Regions from separate parts of the Streptomyces sp. SudanB25_2051 genome, predicted to be linked through region 4. Evidence: riboswitches for the same ligand, from Rfam matches in the RefSeq annotation. Region 4 holds a riboswitch; each other region holds the start of a gene.
The links. A riboswitch is a leader RNA that binds a small molecule or an ion and turns the genes downstream of it on or off. The one in region 4 is predicted to bind cobalamin.

Region 1 (4,873 bases), 1.6 Mb from region 4:
GCCGACCACGACGTCCACCGCGAGGAAGCCCAGCAGGGTGCACCCGAGGACGGGCAGCGCCCAGCCCAGCGCGGCGACCGCCGGGACGCCCGCGATCAGCAGGGGCAGGGGCAGCCCGCGCCACGCTCCGCGCGCGGGCGCCCTCCCGGGCCGTGCCCGGTCGCCGTCGCGGGTCGGGCGGCGCTGCCACCACATGCGGTAGCCCCAGAACACGACGAGGATCAGGCCGAGCGCCACCACCGCCAGCACGATCTGGTTGGCGACCCCGAAGAGCACGCCCATGTGGGCCTGGATGCCGAGCTTGGTCAGCTTGGCCGGCAGCGGGTGGTCCGACCAGCGGGTGTGCGCGGTGACCTCGCCCCTGGCGGTGTCCACGGCCACCTGGTCGTAGTGGACCGGCCAGACGTCGTCCTTCTGGGCCACCACCCATGCGCGGGAGGCGTCCGCGGGAGGCGTCAGGACGACGGCGCCGCCCAGGCCGGCCTCGCGGGCGGTGGCGAGGGCCCTGTCGAAGGCGGCCGGATCGGCGTCGGCTGCGTGCCCGGACCCGCCGTGTCCGCCGTGGCCGGCGTGTTCGCCTTCCTGCGCGCCGGCCGGCGGACGCGCGCCCGGCAGCAGCGTGTCCAGCTCCGGAGCACGCCCCCCGGCCGTGTCGAGCAGCTGCTCGAAGCGTGCGCCCGCGTACTGGGACCAGGTCAGGCCGGTGGCGCTGAGGAAGAGCAGGCCGAGCGCCAGCCAGACCCCGGTCGCGGCGTGGAGACCCCGGGTCCGGCGCACTCCGCGGGCGGCGCGGTCGGGCAGCAGCACACCCCGCGCGGACCGCGCCCGCCGGCCCCGGCTCCCGCCGAGCCACAGGACGAGACCGCCCGCGACGAGCACCCACAGCCAGCTCGCGGCGACCTCGGAGTACAGGCGGCCGACCTCGCCCAGGTGCAGGTTCTTGTGGAGGTCGCCGAGCCAGGTGGTCAGCGGCGTCGACCCCCACGACGTGGTCAGCTCGCCCCGTACCTCCGCGGTGTACGGGTCCACGAACACGGTGCGCTGCCGCTCGCCGAGCTCCGGGACCGACAGCACCACGCGGGTGGTGTCCTCCGGCCCGGCCGGGGTGAGGACGGAGGACAGGGTGCCCTCCGGGTGCGCGGCCCGCGCCGCTCCGATCTGCTCGGACAGCGGGCGGGTCGGCCCGCCGGCCTCCTCGACCCGCAGCCGGTCGCCGTAGGCGAGCTGGTCGAGCTGCGGGGCGAAGGCGTAGACGAGCCCGGTGAGCGCGGTGACGAGCAGGAACGGGGCGACGAACACCCCGGCGTAGAAGTGCAGCCGGACCAGGAGGGCCCGTATGCCCTGCCGGTGGGGTCCGGTTCGCCCGGCCCGTGCCGGTGCGGAGGCGGTTGTCGGTGGATCGCGGTCGATGGTCGAAGACATGCGTGTTCCCCAGGGAGTACGCGCGGCGACGTGGGCGCGCGCGTACGACGAAGCCGAAAGGTGATGGGAGCCGCCCGGAGGGCGGGTGTCGTGATCGCGTACGGGCGATCAGGCGGCCGTCGGCGCGGGCGGGCCTCGTCGGGGGCGGCAGCGGGTGAGGAGGACGCGGAGGCGGACGTGGCCCGCCGTGGACGGCGGCGGCGTCCGCCGCGCGGAGGGAAGGGGGCACGCGGCGAGGGCGAGGAGGACCAGGCGCGGCAGGAGGAGGGCGGCGAGGCGTCGCAGGACGCGGTCGCCGTGGAGGACGCAGAGGGCGGCGCCCAGCGTGGCCAGGGCGTGCGCCGCTGTCATCTCGCCGGTCAGCAAGTGCCCGGCGACCGCCTCGGCCGTGTGCGGGTGCGCGTGCGCCGTCGGATCGTGCCCGGCCATGGCGTGGTGGCCGCCGCCCGCCCCGGGCGCCGACAGCCGGTGGAAGGCCAGGTGCAGGCCGGTCTGGGCCGCGCCCAGGACGAGGACGGTGACGTCGAAGCGGCGCCGCCGGCCGCCGAAGAGGACGACGCCCAGCACGGTGAGGCCCGCGAAGAGCGGAGCGAGGCTCCCGGGTCCCGGCAGCGACCCGCCGGCCGCGACATGTCCGATCGCGCCCGGAATCAGGCAGGCGGCAGCGCAGAGCAGACCCTTCGCCGTCCGCCTCAGCCATCCGTCCCGTGCGCGCACCGGCACAACGTAGTCAGCCCCATGGGCCGGTCAGCGGCACCGGACGACGGGGCGGGCAGCGGGGGAGGAGCGGGTGATCCTTCCTGACGTTTCGTCATTGCCCGGACGCCGAAGGGGCGTTGCGTCTCGGGTGGTGGTGAGTGCACCCCTTCCCGGCGAGGAAGATTTCGAGCCGAAGTGGCCGGAATCACAGCAGGAATAAAGCCGCATTCAGGGCAATTCCCAGCCCTCTCGCCGCCTGTGGTAACTTGCGCAAGCCAGTCGCACTCCGTACGTTCCGTGCGTACGTGGGTCAGGGAATCCGGTGCGAATCCGGAACTGACGCGCAGCGGTGAGGGTGACGGGCGAGGCATACGAAGCCACTGGGGCGCATCCGCGGCCCGGGAAGGCGCCTCGTCCGGACGACCCCGAGTCCGAAGACCTGCTGGCGCATTCGTACGGACGGGCCCCGCGCATGGGCCCACGACGCCGAGGACAACGCCGTGACCGTCACGCGCCCGACCGCTTCCCTCGCCGTGCTCCTGTGCGGAGCGCTGCTCCTCACCGGATGCGGCGCCACCGCGCCCGCCGCGCCGCCGGACGAGGCGGCGACCACGCTCACCAACTGCGGGCAGCAGGTGCGGATCCCCGCCGGCGGGCCCCGGCGGGCCGTGTCGCTGAACCAGGGCACCACCGAGATCATGCTGGCCCTCGGCCTCGCCGACCGCATGGCGGGCACGGCGACCTGGACCGACCCGGTCATGAAGGGCCTGGAGAAGGCCAACGCCGGAGTGCCGAGGCTCGCCGAGAACAACCCGTCCTTCGAGAAGGTCCTGGACACCGAACCCGACTTCGTCGCCGCCTCCTTCGCCTCCACCCTCGGCAAAGGCGGAGTGGCCACGAGGGAGCAGTTCGAGAAGCTCGGCGTGCCCACCTACCTCTCCCCGTCCGACTGCGTGGGCAAGGACAACAGCGGCGACGGCGACGGCGTGCGCACGACGCCCCTGACGATGGACACCGTCTACGGAGAAGTACGGGACCTCGCGCGGATCTTCGGCGTCGAGCGGCGCGGCGAGGAGCTCACGGCACGTCTGAAGGCGCGGGTCGCCAAGGCCACCGCCGGGCTGAACGCGCGGGACGTCACCCTGCTCTACTGGTTCTCGGACGCCCAGTCCCCGTACATGGCGGGCTGCTGCGGGGCGCCGGGAGTCATCACCCGCGAGGTCGGCGCCGAGAACGTCTTCGACGACACGACCGAGGAGTGGCCGCAGATCAACTGGGAGACGGTCGCCGACCGCAACCCGGACGTCCTCGTCATCGGCGACCTCACCCGCAAGGCGCAGACCGGCGAGAGCGCCGCGAAGAAGATCGAGTTCCTGGAGTCCAACCCCGCGACGCGGACCATGGACGCCGTACGCCACAAGCGGTACGTCCTGCTCAGCGGACAGTCCATGAACCCGACGATCCGCACCGTCGAGGGCATCGAACAAGTCGCCGCCGGCCTGCGCCGATTCGGCCTCTCCGGGTGACCGCCGCCCTGCTGCGCACGACGGCCGGACTCGGCGTGCTCGCCCTCTCCGTCGCCCTGGCCATCACCATCGGCCCGGCGGACATCGGCGTCACCGACGTCTGGTCCGTCGTCGTCTCCCATGTGGGCGGGGAGCCGTCCGGGCTCACCCCGATCCGCGACGGCATCGTCTGGAACCTCCGGCTCCCGCGCACGCTCCTCGCGGCGGTCTGCGGCGCGGGCCTCGCCGTGTGCGGCGCGGTCATGCAGTCGCTGCTGCGCAACCCGCTCGCCGACCCCTTCGTCCTGGGCGTCTCCTCCGGCGCCTCCACCGGAGCCGTCGCCGTGGTCGTCCTCGGAGCCGGCGGCGGCGCGCTGTCCCTGTCCGGCGGCGCCTTCGCCGGCGCCGTGTGCTCGTTCGCCGCGATGCTGCTGCTCAGCCACACCCTCGGCGGCACCACCGACCGGGTGGTGCTCTCCGGCGTCGCCGCGATGCAGCTCTTCTCCGCGCTGACCTCCTTCATCGTCGTCACGTCCGCCGACGCCGAGACCACGCGGGGCGTGCTGTTCTGGCTGCTCGGCTCGCTCAGCGGCGCCGGATGGGCCGACGTGTGGCTGTGCTCCGCCGTCCTGGTGCTCGCGCTCGCCGTCTGCCTGGGCCACGCGACGACGCTCGACGCGTTCGCCTTCGGCCAGGAGGCGGCGGCCACCCTCGGTGTCGACACCGCCCGCGCCCGGCTGGTCCTGCTCTGCGCCACCGCCCTCCTCACCGCGGCCCTGGTCGCCGCGGCCGGCGCCATCGGCTTCGTCGGACTGGTGCTGCCGCACGCGGCCCGCGCCCTCGTCGGCCCCGGCCACGGCAGGCTGCTGCCCGCCACGGCGCTGGGCGGCGCCGTGTTCCTGGTGTGGATCGACACCGCCGCCCGCACCGTCATCGACCCCCAGGAAGTCCCGGTCGGCGTCATGACCTCCCTGGTGGGCGTACCGGCGTTCGTCTACGTGCTCCACCGCACCCGCAGGAGGCCCCGATGACCCTCGCCGCCGAACGCGTCACCCGCACCGCCGACGGGCGGCTCATCCTCGACGGGGTCGGCATCGACCCGCCGCCGGGAGCCATGACGGGGCTGCTCGGGCCCAACGGCTCCGGGAAGTCGACCCTGCTGCGCGTCCTGTGCGGCGTGCTGGCCCCCGCCTCCGGCGTCGTCACCCTGGACGGAAGGCCGCTCGGGGACCTGCGGCGCCGGGACG
Region 2 (4,873 bases), 4.2 Mb from region 4:
GCCGTGGCCGAGGGGGCCCGCCTCGACGTGGCGGACGACTGGCGGGTGCGGGAGGTGCTGACCGCCGTGTGGGACGCGGAGCGCGCGGAGGAGCTGTCGCCGGAGGTACGGGAGGAGATCGCCCGCTGGACGGCGGACCGGGACGCGTCGGCACCGGACGGCATCCCGCCGTACGCGCGCGGTCTCCGGCGCTACGACGGGCGGGCACCCGTCCGGGACTTCCCCGGCGGCGGGGCCGGCGACCGGGGCGCCGCGGTGTACGAGCCGGCACCGTGCCTGGCCGTGCTGGGGACCCGCCGGGACGAGCCGGAGGACTGGCTGCGCGCCGGACAGGCCATGCAGCGCGTACTGCTCCAGGCGACGCTGGACGGCCTGGCCACGTCGCTGAACTCGCAGGCGCTGGAGTGGCCCGAGCTGCGCTGGCTGGTGCGGGACCCGCGCTCGCGGACGGCGCACCCGCAGATCGTGATCCGCCTCGGCTACGGCCCCGAGGCACCGGCGACGCCCCGCAGAGCGGTGTCCGAGGTCCTGACCGTCGCGTGACGGCGAGGGCGGTCCGGGCCTGCGGCGGCGTCCGGCCGGACCCGGGCGGAGGCCACCCCGGTGGGCACCGAGCCGGGCGCGGCACGGCGGCCGCGTGTGGCGCGCAGGGTGCGTATCCGGCGGGTGAGGCGTGAAGATGGCATGCGGGCCCCGGCCCGTGCCCGACCGCTCGTCACCACTCAGCACCGTCCAGTCCCTCGCCTGGAGGCAGCGTTGAAGATGCTCATCAATGTGCCCGAGACCGTGGTCGCCGACGCGCTGCGGGGGTTCGCCGCCGCGCACCCGGAGCTGACCGTGGACGTGGAGCAGCGGATCGTCGTGCGGCGGGACGCTCCCGTCGCCGGGAAGGTGGCGCTGGTGTCCGGGGGCGGATCCGGGCACGAGCCGCTGCACGCGGGGTTCGTCGGGCCCGGCATGCTGTCCGCCGCGTGCCCCGGGGAGGTGTTCACCTCGCCCGTTCCCGACCAGATGGTGCGGGCCGCCGCCGCGGTCGACTCGGGGGCCGGGGTGCTGTTCGTGGTGAAGAACTACACCGGTGACGTGCTGAACTTCGACATGGCGGCCGAGCTGGCGCAGGACGAGGGCGTCCAGGTCGCCAAGGTGCTCGTCGACGACGACGTGGCCGTGTCCGACAGCCTCTACACGGCCGGGCGGCGCGGGACCGGGGCGACGCTGTTCGTGGAGAAGATCGCGGGTGCCGCCGCCGACGAGGGCGCCCCGCTGGAGCGGGTGGAGTCGGTCGCCCGTCGGGTGAACGCCGCGTCGCGGAGCTTCGGCGTGGCGCTCAGCGCGTGCAGCACACCGGCGAAGGGCGGCCCGACGTTCGACCTGCCGCCCGGGGAGTTGGAGCTCGGCGTCGGCATCCACGGGGAGCCGGGGCGCGAGCGCAGGCCGATGATGACCGCGGGGGAGATCGCCGACCACGCCGTGGACGCCGTGCTGGACGACCTCGATCCGTCCGGTCCCGTCATGCTGCTGGTCAACGGCATGGGCGGAACACCGCTGCTGGAGCTGTACGGCTTCGGGGCCGAGGTGCACCGGGTCCTCAAGGAGCGGGGGGTGCCCGTGGCGCGGACCCTCGTGGGGAACTACGTGACCTCCCTGGACATGGCGGGGGCCTCGGTGACGCTGTGCGCGGCCGACGAGGAGCTGCTGCGGCTGTGGGACGCGCCGGTGCAGACCCCGGCGCTGCGGTGGGGGCGGTGAGCGCCGTGCTGGACGCCGGGTTCTTCCAGCGGTGGCTGGCCGCCGCCGCGTCCGCCGTGGACCGGGAGGCCGACCGCCTCACCGAACTGGACTCCGCCATCGGCGACGCCGACCACGGGGCGAACATGCGGCGCGGGTTCGCGGCGGTCGCGGCCGCCCTGGACGCGGAGCCCCCAGGGACGCCGGGCGCGGTACTGGCGCTGGCGGGGCGTCAGTTGATCTCGACGGTCGGCGGCGCGTCGGGGCCCCTGTACGGGACGCTGCTGCGCCGGGCCGGCAAGGCGCTGGGCGACAGCGCCGAGGTGTCGCCGCAGGCCCTGGCGGAGGCGCTCGGCGCGGGGGTCGCCGCGGTCGCGCAGCTCGGCGGCGCCAAGGCCGGGGACAAGACGATGCTGGACGCGCTGGAGCCGGCCGTGGCCGCGCTCCGGGAGGGCGGCGCCGCCGCCGCGGCGCGGGCCGCTCAGGAGGGCGCCGCCGCCACCGTGCCGATGCTCGCCCGCAAGGGCCGCGCCAGCTACCTCGGCGAACGGTCCGTCGGCCATAAGGACCCGGGCGCCGCCTCGGCCGCCCTGCTGTTCGCCGCGCTCGCGGAGGTGTCCGCGTGAGCGGGGCGGCGGGCGGCGCCGGGGGCGCGCCGGGCGCGCCGGGCGGCGGAGTCGAGGGCGCGCCGGGCGGCGGGGTCGGGGTGGTGCTGGTGTCGCACAGCGCCGAGGTCGCCGCGGCCGTCGTCCGGCTGGCGCTGGGGCTCGCCGGCGGGGCGTCGGGGGTGCCGGTGGCCGCCGCCGGGGGCGGGCCCGACGGGGGGCTCGGCACGAGCGCCGAGCTGATCGCGCGGGCCGCGCACGAGGTGGACCGGGGCGCGGGCGTGGCCGTGCTCGTGGACCTGGGCAGCGCCGTACTGACGGTGAAGGCCCTGCTCGCGGAGGGCGGTGAACTCCCCGAGCGTACGCGCCTGGTGGACGCGCCGTTCCTGGAGGGCGCCGTCGCCGCGGTGGTGACGTCGGCCGCCGGCGGGGACCTCGACGCGGTCGCGGCGGCGGCTTCGGAGGCGTACGGCTACCGCAAGGGCTGAGGCGGGCGCGGTTGTGAGGGAGCTGGTCAACGCACTACTGTCGCAGGGCCTTGGTGTACGGGAAACCGGTGCAAAGCCGGTGCGGCCCTCGCCACTGTGATCGGGAAGTCCGGCTCCACCCCCCGCGCGAGCGGGGAAGCCACTGGACCGCCGCGGGAGACCGCGGCATCCGGGAAGGCGGAGCCGAGGCGGTAGTACCCGTCAGCCAGGAGACCGGCCAGGGCGCGTTGTCCATCCACGAGGTGCTGGAGAGGGTCTCCCCCACATGCATATAGCCGAGGGGTTTCTGCCCCGGGAACACGCGGTCGCCTGGACACTGGCGGCCGCTCCGTTCGTCGTCCACGGTGTCCGGGCGCTGACCCGCGAGGTCAGGGCCAACCCCGAGTCCACACTGCTGCTCGGCGCGTCCGGGGCGTTCACCTTCGTCCTGTCGGCGCTGAAGATCCCGTCGGTGACGGGCAGCTGCTCCCATCCCACCGGTACGGGGCTCGGCGCCATCCTGTTCCGGCCGCCGGTCATGGCGGTGCTCGGCACGATCACGCTGCTGTTCCAGGCGCTGCTGCTCGCGCACGGCGGGCTCACCACGCTCGGCGCGAACGTCTTCTCGATGGCCGTCGTCGGCCCGTGGGCCGGGTACGGGCTGTATCTGCTGCTGCGCCGGTCCGGGGTGCCGCTGATGGTGGCGGTGTTCTTCGGCGCGTTCGCCGCGGACCTGTCCACGTACTGCGTGACGAGCGTGCAGCTGGCGCTGGCGTTCCCCGACCCGGGGAGCGGCTTCGCGGGGGCGCTCGCCAAGTTCGGCGGGATCTTCGCCGTGACGCAGCTGCCGCTCGCGGTGAGCGAGGGCCTGCTGACGGTGCTGGTCATGCGGCTGCTGCGGCAGTCCAGCAAGGGTGAGCTGGCGCGCCTCGGGGTGCTGCCGGCGGCGGACGCGACGAAGGGGGCGGCGGTCCGATGAGCCGCAACGCGAGGATCAACGTCCTGCTGGTGCTGGTGGTCGTGGCGCTGGCGGTGCTGCCGCTGGCGCTCGGTCTCGGCGACGGCAAGGAGGAGCCGTTCGCGGGCGCCGACGCGCAGGCGGAGACGGCCATCACGGAGAACGCCCCGGACTACGAGCCGTGGTTCACGCCGCTGTACGAGCCGCCGTCCGGTGAGGTCGAGTCGGCGCTGTTCTCGCTGCAGGCGGCGCTCGGCGCGGGTGTGCTGGCCTACTACTTCGGGCTGCGGCGCGGACGCCGGCAGGGCGAGGAGCGGGGCCGCGCGGCCCTGGCGGCCGAGGCCGGGGACGGTGCCGGTGCGCTCCCTGACGGGGCCGCGCGCGCCGCCGGTGCGGCCCCGGGCGGCCGCTCCCCCCGCGTCCGGGGAGTAGCGCGGGTGCTGCCCATCGACGTGGCGGCGCACAGCAGTCGCTGGCGCCGCCGCCATCCGGCCGAGAAGGCCGCGCTCGGCTTCGGGCTGACCGCGTGCGCGGTGTCCCTGCCGCCGTGGCCGGGCGCCGTGCTGGTCGCCGTCGCGGCCCTCGCCGTGCTGCTCGGCCCGGCCGGGGTGGCGCCGCGCCGGCTGTGGCGGGCGTGGCGGCTGCCGCTCGGATTCTGTGTGACGGGCGCCGTGCCGCTGCTGTTCCAGGTCGGCGGGCCCGCCGGGTTCGTGGCGCTCGCGCCGGACGGGCCCGCCCAGGCCGCCGGGCTGCTGCTGCGCACCTCGGCGGCGTCGCTGGGACTGCTGCTGTTCGCGTTCACCACGCCCGTCTCGGACGTGCTGCCGCGGCTCGTCCGGGCCGGGGTGCCCGCGCCCGTGGTGGACGTGGCGCTGGTGATGTACCGGATCGGGTTCCTGCTGCTGGACGCGGTGGCGCGGATCCGGCAGGCGCAGGCCGCGCGGCTCGGGCTGACCGGCCGGGCGGCGGCGTGGCGGTCGGTGGCGGGGCTCGCCGCGACCGCCTTCGTACGGGCCTTCGACCGTGCGGCGCGGCTGCAGTCCGGGCTCGCGGGGCGGGGCTACGACGGGACGCTGCGGGTGCTGGTGCCCGAGGCGCGGGTGGACCGCCGTTTC
Region 3 (4,873 bases), 1.3 Mb from region 4:
GTACGGCCGTCACCGCGCCGCACGGCCTGCGTCTGGGACGAGCCGATCAGGAGCAGCGTCCGCATGTCGACCTCGTCCGGGTCCAGGTCGGCCAGCGGCAGCACGCGCACGGACTCCTCCGGGCCGCCCACGTCGCGCGCCACGACCACGGGCGTGTCCGGGGCCCGCAGCTCCAGCAGCAGTTCACGGGCCTTGGCCACCTGCCACGTACGGCTCCGCGACCCCGGGTTGTACAGCGCCAGCACCAGGTCCGCCGAGGCCGCCGCGCGCAGGCGCTCCGCGATGACCTCCCACGGCTTGAGCCGGTCGGAGAGGGAGATCGTGGCGTAGTCGTGGCCCAGCGGGGCGCCCGCCTTCGCCGCGGCCGCGTTCGCCGCCGTCACGCCCGGCAGGACACGCACCGGGACGCCCGCGTACTCCTCCTGCGACGCGACCTCCAGGACGGCCGTCGCCATGGCGAACACACCGGGGTCGCCGCCCGACACGACCGCCACGCGCCGGCCGCGCCGCGCCAGGTCCAGGGCGAACTCGGCGCGCTCGGACTCCACCTTGTTGTCGGAGCCGTGCCGCCGCTGGCCCGGCCGCACCGGGACCCGGTCCAGATACGTGGTGTAGCCCACGAGGTCGGTCGCGGACGCGAGGGCGCCGCGGGTCTCCGGCGTCAGCCACTGGGGTCCCGCCGGGCCGGTGCCGACGACCACCACCTCACCCCGCTCGGGCTCGGCGGGGCCCGTGTCGACGCGGGACGGCAGCACCGCCACGGAGAAGTACGGCACCGTCTCCGGGTCCACCTCCGCCAGCGGCGCCGTACGGCAGCCCTCCATGGTGGCGCGCTCGACGTAGTGGGCGTCCGCGAGCCGGTCCGTACGCTCCAGGGCGCGGCGCACCGCCGGGAACGTCCTGCCCAGCTTCATCACCACCGCCGAGTCGGTCGCCGCGATGCGGGCCGTCAGCTCGTCCTCGGGCAGGGTGCCCGGAATGATGGTCAGGACCTCCTCGGCCTCCACCAGGGGCTTGCCGATGGTGGCCGCCGCCGCGCTGACGGAGGTGACGCCGGGGACGACCTCCGTCTCGTAGCGGTGCGCCAGGCGCTTGTGCATGTGCTGGTACGAGCCGTAGAACAGCGGGTCGCCCTCGGCGAGCACCGCCACCGTCCGGCCTGCGTCGAGGTGGGCCGCCAGCCGCGCCGACGCCTCCTCGTAGAAGTCGTTGAGCGCGCCCCGGTAGCCGCCGGGGTGGTCGGTCGTCTCCACCGTGAGCGGGTACATCAGCCGCTCCTCGATGTGGTCCTCGCGGATGTGCTTCGCCGCGATGGACCGGGCGATCGACCGGCCGTGCCGGGCGCAGTGGTAGGCGACGACGTCCGCCTCCGCGATGGCCTCCACCGCGCGCAGGGTCATCAGCGACGGGTCGCCCGGACCCAGGCCGACGCCGTACAGCTTTCCGCTCCCGGCGGGACCGCCCGCCGATGTTTCACGTGAAACGTGCTCGCTCATTCCGCCTCGCTCGCGATCGCGTTGATCGCCGCGGCCGCCATGGCGCTGCCGCCGCGCCGGCCCCGTACGACGATGTGGTCGAGGTCCGAGGCCGCCAGGGCGTCCTTGGACTCGGCGGCGCCGATGAACCCGACCGGTATGCCGAGGACGGCGGCGGGGCGGGGAGCGCCGTCGCGGACCATCTCCAGCAGCCGGAACAGGGCGGTCGGGGCGTTGCCGATCGCCACGACCGAGCCCTCCAGGCGGTCGCGCCACAGCTCCAGGGCGGCCGCGCTGCGGGTGGTGCCCAGCTCGGCGGCGAGGTCCGGCACGGACGGGTCGGAGAGGGTGCAGATCACCTCGTTGTCGGCGGGGAGCCGCTTGCGGGTGACGCCGCTGGCGACCATCTGCGCGTCGCACAGGATGGGCGCGCCCGAGCGGAGCGCGGCGCGGGCGCGGGAGACGACCTCGGGGGTGTAGGCGAGGTCGCGGACGAGGTCGACCATGCCGCAGGCGTGGATCATCCGCACGGCGACCTGGCTGACGTCGGCGGGCAGACCCGCGAGATCCGCCTCGGCGCGGATCGTGGCAAAGGACTGGCGGTAGATCTCCGCGCCGTCCTTCTCGTAGTCGAACACTGTGCTCCCGCTCATCTCTGTGCCTGTGCCTGTGGGTGTGCGTCGTCGTTGTCTCGTCGCGCGGTCCGTACGGTGAGGGCGTACGTGCCGTCGCCGGTGGCCAGGGCGTCCACCCAGTCGCCCTGGGGGTGCCCGCACCGCCTCTCGCAGCCCGACCAGTGGACGGGCAGGCCCCGCAGCGGCGGGTCGTCCAGGGGCCGTGCGTCCGCCCGTACGTCGGCGAGGGCCTTGCCGCAGCCGGGCCGTCCCGTGCAGGCGGTGACCGCGAGCCAGGGCGAACCGGGCCGGACGAGGTACCCGGCGGCCTCCAGGGCCGCGAGCCGCCGCTCCGCCTCCGCCCGGCCGGGCAGGCCCGCCACGACGAAGCCCCGCCAGGGCGTCACCCGCACCTCGTCGCCGTCCCCCGGCGCCAGGGCGCGGAACTGCTCGGTGGTGACCCGCCCCAGGGGCGCCACGACGGACACCGCACACTCCCCGACCAGTCCCGGAACGGGCGGCGCGGCGTCCAGAAGCGCCTCTCCAGCGGCCGGTGCGGCGGCGACCCCCGCGGCGGCCAGGCAGCTGGTCACCGCGTCCTCCAGGGCCGCGTCCGAAGGCAGTTCGGCCACCCGCCAGGCACCCGTGCCGGCCTCCCTCGCGACCGTCAGGAACGCCTCGGCCGCCGCCAGCGCGGCCACCGGGGCGTCACCCGCCGCCACCCGCCGGGCCAGGCCACCGATCCGTACCAGAGCGCGGCCGCCGGGCTCTGCGAGCAACGTCACATCGCCGCCCAGCGCGGCCACGTCCCCGCGCCCGTCGTCCACGGCGAACAGGAAACGGCCCGAAAGCCCCGTCGTCCACGCCTGCGCGCACAGCAGCGCGTCCAGTTCCCGCGCCCACGCCTGGACGTCCCCGAAGCCCCGCCCGTCCAGTCCGGCCAGGGGCGAGACGACCATGTTCCGCACCCGCTCGTGCGCGGCGGACGGCAGCAGTCCGGCCCCGCCCAGCAGCTCGGCGAGGGTGAGCCCGCAGTCGTCGGGCAGGCCGCGCAGGTCGAGATTGCCGCGCGAGGTGACGCCGATCCGGCCGTCGCCGAGCCGGCCCGACAGGTCGGCGAGCGCGGCCACCTGGCGGGCCGTCAGGACGCCCGTGGGCAGCCGCAGACGGGCCAGACCGCCATCGTCCGCGCGGTGCAGCCGCAGCGCGCCGGGGCACGCGTCGGCGCGGTCGCGGACACGTTCCCGTATGTGAGCTTCGCCCCCGTTTCGGGGATTTGGCGAGGTGGGCGGCATGGCGGCGAGCATACGCGCAGCCTCTACTATGCAGACGGCACAGGGTCCCAGGACCCTAGGGAGGAAGCCCGGTGCGAATCCGGCGCGGTCCCGCCACTGTGAGCAGGACCCCTCCGGGCCCCGCGAGTCAGGAACTCCCGCCACCCACGACCACCCGGGGCGAGGACACCCCGAGGAAGGCCCGGCACGCCGTGATCCTGCTGCTGTCGCACTCCGACACCGACCTGCTGAGCGCCCGCGCGGCCGGCGGCCCGGTCGAGTACCGGTTCGCCAACCCCGCACGGCTCCCCATCGACGAACTGCCCGGCCTCCTCGACGGCGCCGACCTCGTCGTCGTGCGCCTCCTCGGCGGATTGCGCGCCTGGGAGGAGGGCATCGACCTGCTGCGCGCCCAGGACCGCCCGGTCGTCTTCCTGACCGGCGAACAGGCGCCCGACGCCCAGCTGATGGAGGCGTCCACCGTCCCGATCGGCGTCGCCACCGAGGCGCACGCCTACCTCGCGCACGGCGGCCCGGACAACCTGGAGCAGCTCGCCCGCTTCCTGTCCGACACCGTGCTCCTCACCGGCCACGGCTTCGACCCGCCGGCCGCCGCCCCCACCTGGGGCCCGCTGGAGCGCACCGCCCGCACCACCGACGGCCCGACCGTCGCCGTGCTCTACTACCGCGCCCACCACATGAGCGGCAACACCGCCTTCGTCGGCGCCCTCTGCGACGCCATCGAGGACGCCGGCGGCCGCGCCCTCCCGCTGTACGTCGCCTCGCTGCGCGCCCCCGAGCCGGAGCTGCTGGAGCAGCTGCGCGGCGCCGACGCCATCGTCACCACCGTCCTCGCGGCGGGCGGCACCAAGCCCGCCGCGGCGCAGGCCGGAGGCGACGAGGAGGCGTGGGACGCGGGTGCGCTCGCCGACCTCGACGTGCCCGTCCTCCAGGCGCTGTGCCTCACCGGCTCCCGCGCCGACTGGGAGGAGAACGACGAGGGCCTGTCCCCGCTCGACGCGGCCAGCCAGGTCGCCGTCCCCGAGTTCGACGGGCGGATCATCACCGTGCCGTTCTCCTTCAAGGAGATCGACGAGGACGGCCTGCCCGCCTACGTGCCCGACGCGGAGCGCGCCGCCCGCGTCGCCGGGATCGCCGTCCGCCACGCCCGGCTGCGGCACATCCCGAACGCCGACAAGCGCCTCGCGCTGGTCCTCTCCGCCTACCCGACGAAGCACTCCCGCATCGGCAACGCCGTCGGACTCGACACGCCCGCGTCCGCCGTCGCCCTGCTGCGCCGGCTGCGGGAGGAGGGCTACGACTTCGGCGACGAGGAGGTGCCGGGCCTCGCGTCCGGCGACGGCGACGAGCTGATCTACGCCCTCATCGAGGCCGGCGGCCACGACCAGGACTGGCTCACCGAGGAGCAGCTGGCCCGCAACCCGGTCCGCATCCCGGCCGCCGACTACAAGCGCTGGTTCGCGACCCTGCCGGAGGAGCTGCGCTCGGC
Region 4 (4,873 bases):
CTCGTACACCGAGGACATGCGGGCGCAGGGGCTCGAACCCACCTCCCAGCTGCTGGACATCGGGTACGTCACCGCCGACGACACCCTCGCGGGCCTCCTCGACATACAGCCCGGCGGGCGCGTCCTGCGCATCGAGCGGCTCCGCCTCGCCAGCGGCGAGCCCATGGCCATCGAGACGACCCACCTGTCGGCCAAGCGCTTCCCCGCGCTGCGCCGCTCCCTGGTGAAGTACACCTCCCTCTACACGGCCCTCGCCGAGGTGTACGACGTGCGGCTGGCCGAGGCCGAGGAGACCATCGAGACCTCCCTCGCCACGCCGCGCGAGGCCGGGCTGCTCGGCACGGACGTGGGCCTGCCCATGCTGCTGCTCTCCCGCCACTCCTTCGACGAGAACGGCGCGCCCGTGGAGTGGGTCCGCTCGGTGTACCGGGGCGACCGCTACAAGTTCGTGGCCCGCCTCAAGCGGCCCGCCGCGGAGTAGCCGCGCACCCTGCGGATGTCCGGCCGCGCACCCTGCGGATGTCCGACGGCCGTCCCGTCCAGCGCGGTCACTGCCGTCACTCTGGTCACCGCTGTCACACCGTTATCCGACAACGGGTTCCCTGAGGCCGGACCGTCCCCTAGATTCACCGCATCTTCGGCTGATCAGTGAGGGGACGGTTCGCCATGTCCGAGGTCACGCAAGGGAAACAACCGGTCGTCACGCCCGTCAGGGTGGTGATCGCGCTCTGTCTCGTCGCCCCGTTCGTCGCGATGCTCTGGGTGAGTTCCTACGCCCGGACCGAGCCCGTGCTCGCCGGAATCCCGTTCTTCTACTGGTACCAGATGCTCTGGGTCGTGCTGTCGACCGCGCTGACGATGGTCGCGTACAAGCTGTGGCACCGTGAGCAGCGCGCCCGCGCCGCCCGGAAGGGGGGTGCGGAGCGATGAACGACGGTGTGAACGGCGTCGCGCTCGCCGTCTTCGTCTTCTTCTTCCTGGTCGTCACGGTCCTCGGCTTCATGGCCGCGCGCTGGCGCAGGGCCGAGAACGAGAACAGCCTCGACGAATGGGGCCTGGGCGGCCGCTCGTTCGGCACCTGGGTCACCTGGTTCCTGCTGGGCGGCGACCTCTACACGGCGTACACCTTCGTCGCCGTCCCCGCCGCCATCTACGCGGCGGGCGCGGCCGGCTTCTTCGCCGTGCCGTACACGATCCTCGTCTACCCGCTGATCTTCACCTTCCTGCCCCGCCTGTGGTCGGTGTCGCACAAGCACGGGTACGTCACCACCTCGGACTTCGTGCGCGGCCGGTTCGGCTCCAAGGGCCTGTCCCTGGCGGTCGCCCTCACCGGCATCCTCGCCACCATGCCGTACATCGCGCTCCAACTGGTCGGCATCCAGGCGGTGCTGGACGTGATGGGCGTGGGCGGCGGCGAGTCGACGCACTGGTTCATCAAGGACCTGCCGCTGCTCATCGCCTTCGGTGTGCTCGCGGCGTACACCTACTCCTCCGGGCTGCGCGCCCCCGCGCTGATCGCGTTCGTCAAGGACACGCTGATCTACCTGGTCATCGCGGTCGCCATCATCTACATCCCCATCAAGCTGGGCGGCTTCGACGCCATCTTCAGCGCGGCCGGCGACGCCTTCGCCGAGGTCAACCCGGCCACGGACAAGCCGCGCGGCGCGCTCGTGCCGGGCGACGCGGGCCAGTGGACGTACGCCACGCTGGCGCTCGGCTCCGCCCTGGCGCTGTTCATGTACCCGCACTCGATCACGGCGACCCTGTCGTCGGGCAGCCGTGACGTGATCCGCCGCAACACGACGATCCTGCCGCTGTACTCGCTGATGCTGGGCCTGCTGGCGCTGCTGGGCTTCATGGCGATCGCCGCCGGGATCAAGGTGCAGAACGGCCAGCTGGCCATCCCGCAGCTGTTCGAGGACATGTTCCCCGACTGGTTCACCGGCGTGGCGTTCGCCGCCATCGGCATCGGCGCGCTGGTGCCCGCCGCCATCATGTCCATCGCCGCCGCGAACCTGTTCACCCGCAACATCTACAAGGACTTCCTGAAGCCGGACGCCACGCCGGAGCAGGAGACCAAGGTCTCGAAGATCGTGTCGCTGCTGGTGAAGGTGGGCGCCCTCGCCTTCGTGCTGACGATGGACAAGACGGTCGCCATCAACTTCCAGCTCCTCGGCGGCATCTGGATCCTCCAGACGTTCCCCGCGCTGGTCGGCGGCCTGTTCACCCGCTGGTTCCACCGCTGGGCGCTGCTCGGCGGCTGGGCGGTCGGCATGGTCTACGGCACGTGGACCGCGTACAACGTGGCCAGCCCGACGCAGAAGCACTTCGGCGGCTCGTCGGCGGAGATCCCCGGCATCGGCGAGATCGGCTACATCGGCCTCACCGCGTTCCTGCTGAACGTGCTGGTCACCGTCGCCCTGACGTTCGTGCTGCGGGCGCTCAAGGCGCCGGAGGGCGTGGACGAGACGGCGGAGGGCGACTACACGGCCGACGCGGGCGACCCGGGCGTCGACCCCGAGCTGCCCAAGGTCGGCACCGGCCACTGAGCGACCGGTCACTGAGCACCGGCGCCACTGAACCGGGCGGCGCCTCCCGCCACTCCAGGGCCCCCGCACCGCGCAGGTGCGGGGGCCCTTCCCGTGGCCGGGCTCCCGGGCCCCCGGCCGCACGGCAGACTGCTGCACCATGGACATCACCATCAGGGAGATACAGCCGCGGGAGCACGCCGCCCTCGCCGAGATCAGCGTCCAGGCCTACCTGGACGGCGGGCTGCTGACCTACGGGGCCGACGATCCGTACCTGGACGTGCTGCGGGACGTGGCGCGGCGCGCCGCCGAGGCCGAGGTGCTCGTCGCCGTCGACCCGGACGGCACGCTGCTCGGCGGGGTCACCTTCGTACCGTGCGGCGGCACCCCGTGGGCGGACATCGCCGGGCCGGACGAGGCCGAGTTCCGCGTACTGGCCGTGTCCGGCGCCGCCCGCGGCCGGGGGGTGGGCGAGGCGCTCGTACGGGCCTGCGCGGACCGGGCGCGGGCCCGCGAGGGGTGCGTACGGCTCGTCCTGTCCGTCACGCCGCAGGCCGTCGCGGCCCGGCGGCTGTACGACCGGATGGGCTTCGCGCGGGCCCCGCGACGGGACTGGGACCCTCTGCCCGGTGTGACGCTCTTCGCGTACGAGCTGACACTCTGACACAACATGTGGGGGGTGCCGTAACGGACGCCCCCCACATGTATGCTCGTCCTCGCTGTCGCAGCAGGGGAATCCGGTGCGAGTCCGGAACTGTCCCGCAACGGTGTACCGGTGTGCCCTTCGCGTACCCCGCAAGTCCGACGACCTGCCGGCAGCGCGCTCGGACCGCCCGGTCCGGGTGCCCAGACGTCCGGGCCTCGCGGAGTGGGCCGGCGGACGCGGTCACGCACGCCCCCGTGCCCAGGGGCGAGGTGCGCCCGCTCCCCCGCCGCCCGCCGTGTGCGCCCCGAGCCGAGCGAGGGAGAGCCCCCACGTGACCATCGCGCCTGCAGATCCGGCCTCAGCGACCGAGACCGACGCGCCCGGGACCGCGCTGCTGCGGACCCTGACCGACCTCACCTCGGACCTTCCCGACGCCGACCCCGGACGGGTCGCCGCCGCCGCGCTGCGCGGCCGGCACGCCGGGTCCGACGAGGCGGAGCTGCGGGAGCTCGCCACCGAGGCGGCGGCCGGCCTGATCGCCGAGGACCCGGCGTACTCCCGGCTCGCCGCCCGGCTGCTGGCCCGGACCATCACCGAGGAGGCCGCGGGGCAGGGCGCCGTGTCGTTCTCCGCCTCGGTGGCCGTGGGCCACCGCGAGGGCCTGATCGCGGACCGCACGGCACAGTTCGTGGCGCTCCACGCGGAGCGGATGGACGCGGTCGTCGACCCCGACGGCGACGACCGGTTCGGCTACTTCGGGCGGACGCTGTACTCGCGCTACCTGCTGCGGCACCCGATCACCCGCAAGGTCGTCGAGACGCCCCAGCACTTCCTGCTGCGGGTCGCCGCCGGTCTGGCCGAGGACGACTCGGTGCGCGCGCTCGGCGAGGTGGAGGCGCTGTACCGGCTGATGAGCCGCCTCGACTACCTGCCGTCCTCCCCCACCCTGTTCAACTCCGGCACCCGCCACCCGCAGATGTCCTCCTGCTACCTGCTGGACTCCCCGCAGGACGAGCTGGACTCCATCTACGACCGGTACCACCAGGTCGCGCGGCTGTCGAAGCACGCGGGCGGCATCGGCCTGTCGTACTCCCGCATCCGCGCCCGCGGCTCGCTCATCCGGGGCACCAACGGCCACTCCAACGGCATCGTGCCGTTCCTGAAGACCCTCGACGCGTCGGTGGCGGCGGTCAACCAGGGCGGCCGCCGCAAGGGCGCCGCCGCCGTGTACCTGGAGACCTGGCACGCGGACATCGAGGAGTTCCTGGAGCTCCGCGACAACACCGGCGAGGACGCCCGCCGCACCCACAACCTGAACCTGGCGCACTGGGTTCCGGACGAGTTCATGCGCCGCGTCAACGACGACGCCGAGTGGTCGCTGTTCTCCCCGTCGGACGTGCCCGAGCTGGTCGACCTGTGGGGCGACGAGTTCGACGCCGCGTACCGGGCCGCCGAGGCGAAGGGCCTGGCCCGCAAGACGATGCCGGCCCGCGACCTGTACGGCCGGATGATGCGCACCCTGGCGCAGACCGGCAACGGCTGGATGACGTTCAAGGACGCCGCCAACCGCACCGCCAACCAGACCGCCGAGCCGGGCCACACGGTCCACTCCTCCAACCTGTGCACCGAGATCCTGGAGGTCACCGACGACGGGGAGACCGCCGTCTGCAACCTGGGCTCGGTCAACCTCGGCGCGTTC

Region 1: it holds a riboswitch for cobalamin, as region 4 does, so the genes downstream of both, ACSUPT_RS26630 (ABC transporter substrate-binding protein) here and ACSUPT_RS20215 (ribonucleoside-diphosphate reductase subunit alpha) in region 4, are expected to answer to the same signal.
Region 2: it holds a riboswitch for cobalamin, as region 4 does, so the genes downstream of both, ACSUPT_RS01350 (energy-coupling factor ABC transporter permease) here and ACSUPT_RS20215 (ribonucleoside-diphosphate reductase subunit alpha) in region 4, are expected to answer to the same signal.
Region 3: it holds a riboswitch for cobalamin, as region 4 does, so the genes downstream of both, cobN (cobaltochelatase subunit CobN) here and ACSUPT_RS20215 (ribonucleoside-diphosphate reductase subunit alpha) in region 4, are expected to answer to the same signal.

Annotation. Positions count from the first base shown of each region.
Region 1 covers NZ_OZ186787.1:6,047,665-6,052,537, forward strand. Annotated here, with positions in the region: gene ACSUPT_RS26620 (PepSY-associated TM helix domain-containing protein) at 1-1,422, opposite strand, end outside; gene ACSUPT_RS26625 (hypothetical protein) at 1,531-2,139, opposite strand; cobalamin riboswitch at 2,381-2,582, shown strand; gene ACSUPT_RS26630 (ABC transporter substrate-binding protein) at 2,622-3,647, shown strand; gene ACSUPT_RS26635 (FecCD family ABC transporter permease) at 3,644-4,657, shown strand; gene ACSUPT_RS26640 (ABC transporter ATP-binding protein) at 4,654-4,873, shown strand, end outside.
Region 2 covers NZ_OZ186787.1:302,324-307,196, forward strand. Annotated here, with positions in the region: gene ACSUPT_RS01330 (Acg family FMN-binding oxidoreductase) at 1-543, shown strand, start outside; gene dhaK (dihydroxyacetone kinase subunit DhaK) at 763-1,749, shown strand; gene dhaL (dihydroxyacetone kinase subunit DhaL) at 1,755-2,354, shown strand; gene ACSUPT_RS01345 (PTS-dependent dihydroxyacetone kinase phosphotransferase subunit DhaM) at 2,435-2,821, shown strand; cobalamin riboswitch at 2,856-3,057, shown strand; gene ACSUPT_RS01350 (energy-coupling factor ABC transporter permease) at 3,087-3,779, shown strand; partial or broken gene ACSUPT_RS01355 (energy-coupling factor ABC transporter substrate-binding protein) at 3,776-4,132, shown strand; gene cbiQ (cobalt ECF transporter T component CbiQ) at 4,196-4,873, shown strand, end outside.
Region 3 covers NZ_OZ186787.1:3,131,115-3,135,987, reverse strand. Annotated here, with positions in the region: gene ACSUPT_RS14010 (precorrin-2 C(20)-methyltransferase) at 1-1,496, opposite strand, end outside; gene ACSUPT_RS14005 (precorrin-8X methylmutase) at 1,493-2,128, opposite strand; gene ACSUPT_RS14000 (cobalamin biosynthesis protein CobG) at 2,125-3,396, opposite strand; cobalamin riboswitch at 3,407-3,539, shown strand; gene cobN (cobaltochelatase subunit CobN) at 3,576-4,873, shown strand, end outside.
Region 4 covers NZ_OZ186787.1:4,461,960-4,466,832, reverse strand. Annotated here, with positions in the region: gene ACSUPT_RS20235 (GntR family transcriptional regulator) at 1-481, shown strand, start outside; gene ACSUPT_RS20230 (DUF3311 domain-containing protein) at 667-930, shown strand; gene mctP (monocarboxylate uptake permease MctP) at 927-2,549, shown strand; gene ACSUPT_RS20220 (GNAT family N-acetyltransferase) at 2,689-3,192, shown strand; cobalamin riboswitch at 3,214-3,359, shown strand; gene ACSUPT_RS20215 (ribonucleoside-diphosphate reductase subunit alpha) at 3,506-4,873, shown strand, end outside.